Regions from separate parts of the Ancylobacter pratisalsi genome, predicted to be linked through region 2. Evidence: riboswitches for the same ligand, from Rfam matches in the RefSeq annotation. Region 2 holds a riboswitch; the other holds the start of a gene.
What was found. A riboswitch is a leader RNA that binds a small molecule or an ion and turns the genes downstream of it on or off. The one in region 2 is predicted to bind thiamine pyrophosphate.

Region 1 (3,675 bases), 570 kb from region 2:
GCGCTCCGGTCCGATCCGCGCGGTCACGCGGGTGCCGAAGCGGAACAGGATCACCTCCGCCAGCACCCCCACCGACCACAGAAGGCCGATCGCCGTATCCGACAGACCCTCTTCCCGCCATCGGATCGACCCGAACGCGTAGAGCAGCGCGTGAGACGCCTGCACCAGCGCGGCGGCGGCTATGCCGACCTTCAGGACGGTGGGCATCGCCGGCGTGCCCGCCGATGCCGGCCGGGGCGGCAGCGTGCTCTCCTGCAGCATGTAGGCCGCCAGCGCCGACACCAGCCCGCCGCCGACGATCATCCAGATCAGCGTGTCGGCCGAGAGCGCCCGCAGCGCGAGGCCGGCGGCGATATTGCCGAGAATGAACGACAGCGACCCCCACAGCCGCACCCGGCCGTAATCGACCAGCCCCTCGGCGCGCCGGGCCATCGTGTAGGCGTCGAGCACCGGCAGGCTGGGCTGCCAGAAGCTGGCGGCGAGCCCGAGCGCGACAAGCATGATCACGGCATTCGGCGCCAGCGCGACACCGATGAAACAGAGCGCCGTCCCAAGCGCGTATAGGATCAGCGTCGCGCGCGGCCGCCCGGTGCGGTCCGCCAGCAACCCACCCAGAGGCATGGTGAAAAGCCGCACCGCCATCGGCACCGCGAGGGCGAACCCGATCATGTTGGCATCGAAATCCCGCCCGGCCAGCCAGACCGGAAAGAAGGGCAGATAGACACCAATGCCGAAGAACAGCCCAGCATAGACGACGGCGATGGAATAGCGCGGCGCGACAACGGGCACGATGGACGACTCAAAGGGCGCGGGAGCCCTTCGTTAGCAGTCCGGCAGCGCGCTGGCGAGCGGCCTCGCGAGCGGCCCGGCAGGCCGCGTGCGAACCGCCCTGCCGGGTCAGCTCCACCAGGCGTGGAAGTGATGAACCGGCCCGTGGCCGTGGCCGATATGCAGCTCATCGGAACGCGCCAGCGCCCGCGAAAGGTAATGCTTGGCAGCCTGCACCGCCGCGCGCAGCCCCTCGCCCTTGGCAAGCCCGGCCGCGATCGCCGACGACAGCGTGCAGCCGGTACCATGGGTATTCTCGGTGACGATCCGGGGGCCACGGAACTCCATGAAGCCCTCGTCGTCGAGCAACACGTCGACGCTTTCCGGCCCTTCGCTGTGCCCGCCCTTGATCAGCACCGCCTTGGCGCCAAGCGCGCGCAGCCGTTCCGCCTGGGCATGCACTTCCTCGAGATTCGTCGCCATCGCCTCGTCGAGCAATGCCGCCGCTTCGGGAAGGTTCGGGGTGATGATGGAGGCGCGCGGCAGCAGCTCGGCGCGCAGCGTCGCGATCGCCTCAGCCACCAGCAGCCGGTCGCCGGATGCCGCCACCATCACCGGGTCCAGCACCACATTGGTCACCTGGTGACGATCGAGCCCCGCCGCCACGGCAAGGATGGCCTGCGGACGCGACAGCATGCCGATCTTGGTCGCGCCGACATCGAGATCGGAATAGACCGCTTCCATCTGCTGGGTGATGAAGTCGGCCGGCACGTCATGAATACCGGTCACGCCCAGCGTGTTCTGCGCGGTCAGCGCCGTGATCACGCTGGCCCCGTAGACCCCGAGTGCCGAAAACGTCTTGATATCCGCCTGAATGCCGGCCCCGCCGCCGGAATCCGAACCGGCTATGGTCACCGCGATTGCGCTCTGCGCCTGTGCTTCACTCATCGGCACGCCCCCCAACACAAGCGAGGAAGAGAAGCAGCCCACTGCCGCGGCACGCCGCCTGGTGAGCGCGACCCGTTTCCTCCGCCGGCATGACCCGGATCAGGTTCGTGGGTTGGCAGGATTGCCTCTCAGCCTCTACGGCACCCCAACGCGATCGTTATCGGAGGCATAGGCGAAGCCTCGGCGGCTTGCAAGATAGGCGCACCCGCGCCCGCGCCATGGCCTTCCCGCGATGCCGGCACGGGGCTTGCGCGCGCCGCGCGCTTCTGTTCCTGTTGCGCTCCCTTAAACGTGCCTGGAAGCCGCGATGGTCCCGTTCTTCGTCCAGATCAAATGCCAGCTTGGCCGCTCCTATGAAGTGGCCAACGCCATCGCCGATGCGGAGATCGCTTCCGAGATCTACTCGACCGCCGGCGAGTTCGATCTCCTGGTGAAGTTCTATGTCGCCGAAGGCACCGATATCGGCCACTTCGTGAACGAGAAGGTGCAGCGCATCTCCGGAATTCAGGACACGCGCACCATCATCACCTTCAAGGCCTTCGCCAGCTAGCGCGGCCGGCTAGACCGCGGGTCCGGCCGGCGGCGCCGCCTCGATCGCTTTCGCGCGCTCGATGCCGAGCCTCTGCTCGCGCCAGATGACGAACAGCCCGGCGCCGATGACGATCACGGCGCCCGCCAGCACCGTCAAGGGCGGGATTTCGCTGAACAGGATGAAGCCCAGCAGCAGCGACCACAGCATCGCCGAATAGGTGAAGGGCGCGACCACCGAGGCTGGCGCGTGGCGGTAGCTCTCGGTCAGCAGGATCTGCCCGATTCCGCCGAGAATACCGATCGAGAGCAGCATCAGCGCATCTCCCGCGTCCGGCAGCACCCAGCCCCAGGCCGCCGTCGCGAGCCCCGCCACGGCGGCGAGGGCCTGGAAATAGAACACGATGGCGGCCGTGGTTTCCGTCGAGGTGAGACGCCGCACCTGGATCATCGCCACGGCGGTGCAGGCCGCGCCGAACAGCGCGATCAGAGCCCCCATGCCGCCCTGGCCGGAGCCATAGCCCCCGTCGATATGCGGCGACAGCATGATCACGACGCCAACCAGGCCGACGCACACCGCGCTCCAGCGATAGACGTGGACCTTCTCCCGCAACATCACCGCCGCCAGCGCCACGGTCAGCAGCGGCGCGGTGAAGCCGATCGCCGTTACGTCGGCCAGCGGGATGAGCGCCAGCGCGGCGAAGCTCGACGACATCGCCAGAACGCCGACCGAGCCTCGCACGATGTGTCCGACCGGATTGGCCGTGCGCACCGCGGAACTGATCTCGCGCCGGAAGGCGAGCAGCGCCAGCAGCGGAAACAGCGCAAAGAACGAGCGCGCGAACACGATTTCGCCTGTCGGGATTCGTCCCGAGACGATACGGACCAGCGCAGACATGATGGTGAAGATGAAGGTCGCGCAAACCTGCAGCGCGATCCCCCTGAGCGCATTCATGATGGCGCCAAGGAGCACGAGTCCCCCTCGCCCCGCAAGCGGGTCGAGGGCACAATCAGGGAAAAGGATTTCCTCCCGCCATGGCAATACCGCCGAAGACGACGGCAATGGCCAGCGCGAGGCAAAGAAGCGCCGCCACGACCGAGCCCGGCGTCGCCGGCGCCGGGTCGGCATAGCGCTCCGCCGGCTTGCGGCCGACGATCATGGCGCGGATCAGATTGTCGCGGCCAAGCACCGAATAGGCGAGGTTTGCCGCCACATGCAGCCCGATCAGCGCCAGCAGGATCGGGTAGATCTGCTGGTGCAGGGCCGAGGCGCGGGCGATGGTCTCGTCGCTGGCCACGGCTGTCATCGGTCCGTAGACGATGATGTCGTCGGTGGTGAACAGGCCGGTCAGCGCCTGCGCGCCGACAATGAGCAGCAGCGCGACCACCATCCACCCGCCGAGCGGATTGTGCCCGAGATAATGCCCCGGC
Region 2 (3,675 bases):
CTCTGGTGCTGTCCACCGGTGCAGGCGCCGAGATGCGCCACGCCATGGGTATCGCCGTCTTTGCGGGTATGCTCGGCGTGACCTTCTTCGGCCTGTTCCTGACGCCGGTGTTCTATGTGCTGCTGCGCCGGCTCACAGGCAACCGGCCGCTGCGCCAACATGGCGAGGTGCCCGCCCTCGCCCATCCGGCGGAATAGTCCGCAACACCAGACACGGCGCGGTCCTGGATGACCGCGCCGTGTCCGCCTGCCGCAATCGTCAGTCGCCGGCGGGAACGTAAATGGCGCCGCCCGAGGCGACGAATTCACGCGATTTCTCGGCCATTCCCTGCAAGGCCGCGGCATCGCGCCGAAGCTCGCGGGTGATCTGCATCGAGCAGAATTTGGGTCCGCACATCGAGCAGAAATGCGCGACCTTGTGAGCGTCCTTTGGCAGGGTGGCGTCGTGGTAGGCGCGGGCCGTGTCGGGATCCAGCGACAGATTGAACTGGTCTTCCCAGCGGAAATCGAACCGCGCCCGGCTCAGCGCGTCGTCGCGAAGGCGGGCAGCAGGGTGCCCCTTGGCCAGATCCGCCGCATGGGCGGCGATGCGATAGGTGATCACGCCCGTCTTGACGTCCTCACGATCGGGCAGACCCAGATGCTCCTTCGGCGTCACATAGCAGAGCATCGCCGTACCGAACCAGCCGATCATCGCCGCGCCGATGCCGGAGGTGATGTGGTCGTAACCCGGCGCGATATCCGTCGTGAGCGGACCGAGCGTATAGAACGGCGCTTCCCCGCATTCGCGCAGCTGCTTATCCATGTTGGCCTTGATCTTGTGCATGGGAACATGCCCCGGGCCTTCGATCATCACCTGGCAGCCCTTGTCCCAGGCCACCTTGGTCAGTTCGCCCAGCGTTTCCAGTTCGGCGAACTGCGCCACGTCATTGGCGTCGGCGATCGAACCCGGCCTCAGCCCGTCACCGAGCGAGAACGAGACATCGTAGCGGCGCATGATGTCGCAGATCTCGTCGAAGCGTTCGTACAAAAAGCTCTCACGATGCCCGGCGAGGCACCAGCGCGCCATGATCGAACCGCCGCGCGAGACGATGCCCGTCACACGATCGGCCGTGAGCGGCACATAGGCGAGCCGCACGCCGGCATGGATGGTGAAGTAGTCGACCCCCTGCTCGGCCTGCTCGATCAGCGTGTCCTTGAAGACCTCCCAATCGAGCTTCAGCGGATCGCCGCCGACCTTCTCCAACGCCTGATAGATCGGCACCGTGCCGATGGGCACCGGCGCGTTCCGCAGGATCCAGGACCGGATGTTGTGGATGTTGCGGCCGGTCGAAAGGTCCATGACGGTATCGGCGCCCCAGCGGATCGCCCAGACCAGCTTCTCCACCTCCTCCGCCACGCCGGAGCTGACGGCGGAATTGCCGATATTCGCGTTGACCTTGACCAGGAAATTCCGGCCGATCGCCATCGGCTCAAGCTCAAGATGGTTGATGTTCGCCGGAATGATGGCCCGACCGCACGCGATCTCGTCGCGAACGAATTCCGGGGTCACGAAGGCGGGGATCGCCGCGCCAAAGCTCTCCCCGTCGCCCAGCCGGTCCGCCGCATCGGCGACGGCTTCCTCGCGAGCGAGATTCTCCCGGTGCGCGACATAGACCATCTCCTCGGTGATGATCCCCGCACGGGCGAATTCCAGCTGCGTCACCCGTTGCCCAGGTGCGCCCGCGCGCAGCGTGCGCCGCGCCGGACAGGGCTCGACCAGCCGCTCGCCGGTCGCATGGCCATTGTCTTCCGGGCGGGTCGGACGGCCGGCAATGGCTGAATAGCTGCGCTTCCGGATCCATGCCTCGCGCGGCGTGTCGAGCCCGAGGCGCAGGTCGATCACCGGATCAGCCTCGCCATAAGGGCCGGACGTGTCGTAGACGCGAACCGGCGGCTCGGCCGGATCGCTCAGCGCGATCTCGCGAAAGGGAACCCGCAGTTCGGAATGCGAGCGGGGCGACGCATAGACTTTGCGCGAGCCTCCGATCGGCCCGGTGGACACCCCTGAGGGGCTCTTGATGAGTGATGTAGTCGACATTGGACCTCCGTTGCGTGGAGATCCGGGCGCGATGAGGCTAAGAATGGCGGCCGCGTTCTGCCGCGTTCATCCCGTCCCTTCGCCGGCATTACCCGGATCAGGTTCAAAGGGTCTGGCCTTCGCCATCTCAGCCCTGATCGGGCACCCCTCGGACGTCGGTGAGCAAAGGCGACTCGGTCGGTCCTGTCAACCGCACCTGGCCGTTCGCGGATGGCATGCATCGGAATGGGAAGAAATCGTGGGCTGGCCCGCCTCGAACGACGAGCTTTCAGCGCACGCGAAACGACGGGCCGGAAAACAAAAAAGGCCGGGGTTCCCCGGCCTTTCCGATCCCCTCAACGACCAACGCCAGTACATCCGTGGTCGTCATCGTCAGGTGATGCGAGTGCTCTTTTAGGGGCGTCACATGACAACGGCGCGACGGGCCGGTCCGGCCAAAAGGGAGTTGCGCGGACCCGAGAGCGGATCTTCCTCGATAGATGAGCAAAGTCCGTCGATCACGGAGACAGATTTTATCCAAAGGAAGTTCAGGATCCCGGGCCATAAGGCAACAGGTTGGCGCGACCACCGCCAAAGGTGCCGGCGCGCCAAAGGGCTCCTGTGGATCTCACGTGAGACCTGAGACGGCGCAAATCCGCCTCATGTTCCCGTCTCGTTCTACCTGTCGAAACGCGGAAAATAGGCGTTTTTATATTATTGATCAAGGGGTTACGCGTGGTGAGCCCGTTGGGATTCGAACCCAAGACCCCATGATTAAAAGTCACGTGCTCTACCAGCTGAGCTACGGGCTCTCCCACGCACTCGGGGCTTAAGGGTTTCGCCGGCCAATGGCAAGCCGCGCGCGAGGTTGTCCCGCCGCGTGTTGCCACGCCGCACGGTGTCAAAACCCGATGATATCCGTATTGCATTCCTGCAAGATCACTCTGTCACGCATTCGGCTTCTCAGGCGGCTCTACGCCCCCTAATTTCAGCCGCGACATACGGCGGATCGCCATTGCGGTTCGCGCAGCGATGCAAGGAGTTTATCCGATGGCTAAAGTTCTCGTTCTCTATTACTCCACCTATGGTCACCTCGAGATCATGGCCGACGCGGTCGCTGAAGGTGCGCGTGAGGCTGGTGCCGACGTTGTCGTGAAGCGCGTGCCCGAAACCGTTCCAGTTGAAGCCGCCGAGCAGAACCATTTCAAGCTGGACCAGCAGGCGCCGGTCGCCACTGTGGACGAGCTGAAGGATTACGACGCGATCATCTTCGGTGCCCCCACCCGCTTCGGCACCGTCGCCTCCCAGATGCGCAGCTTCATCGACCAGACCGGCGGCCTGTGGTTCACGGGCGGGCTGGTCGGCAAGGTCGGCTCGGTGTTCACCGCCTCCGCCACCCAGCATGGCGGACAGGAATCCACCATCCTCGGCTTCATTCCGACCCTGCTCCATCACGGCATGGTCGTGGTCGGCCTGCCTTACGCGTTCCAGGGCCAGATGGGTGTTGATGAGATCAAGGGCGGCTCGCCCTATGGCGCGTCGACGATCGCCGACGGTGATGGCAGCCGGATGCCCTCGAAGATCGAGCTCGATGGCGCTCGCTTCCAGGGCAAGCAT

Region 1: another riboswitch for thiamine pyrophosphate. It lies ahead of thiD (bifunctional hydroxymethylpyrimidine kinase/phosphomethylpyrimidine kinase); the one in region 2 lies ahead of thiC (phosphomethylpyrimidine synthase ThiC).

The regions. Positions count from the first base shown of each region.
Region 1 is NZ_CP048630.1:3,865,817-3,869,491, reverse strand. It holds gene G3A50_RS18120 (MFS transporter) at 1-789, opposite strand, end outside; gene thiD (bifunctional hydroxymethylpyrimidine kinase/phosphomethylpyrimidine kinase) at 898-1,716, opposite strand; TPP riboswitch at 1,776-1,874, opposite strand; gene G3A50_RS18110 (Lrp/AsnC ligand binding domain-containing protein) at 2,024-2,266, shown strand; gene G3A50_RS18105 (DMT family transporter) at 2,276-3,199, opposite strand; gene G3A50_RS18100 (cytochrome b/b6 domain-containing protein) at 3,255-3,675, opposite strand, start outside.
Region 2 is NZ_CP048630.1:4,437,952-4,441,626, forward strand. It holds gene G3A50_RS20670 (efflux RND transporter permease subunit) at 1-197, shown strand, start outside; gene thiC (phosphomethylpyrimidine synthase ThiC) at 259-2,079, opposite strand; TPP riboswitch at 2,137-2,238, opposite strand; tRNA gene G3A50_RS20680 (tRNA-Lys) at 2,795-2,870, opposite strand; gene wrbA (NAD(P)H:quinone oxidoreductase) at 3,109-3,675, shown strand, end outside.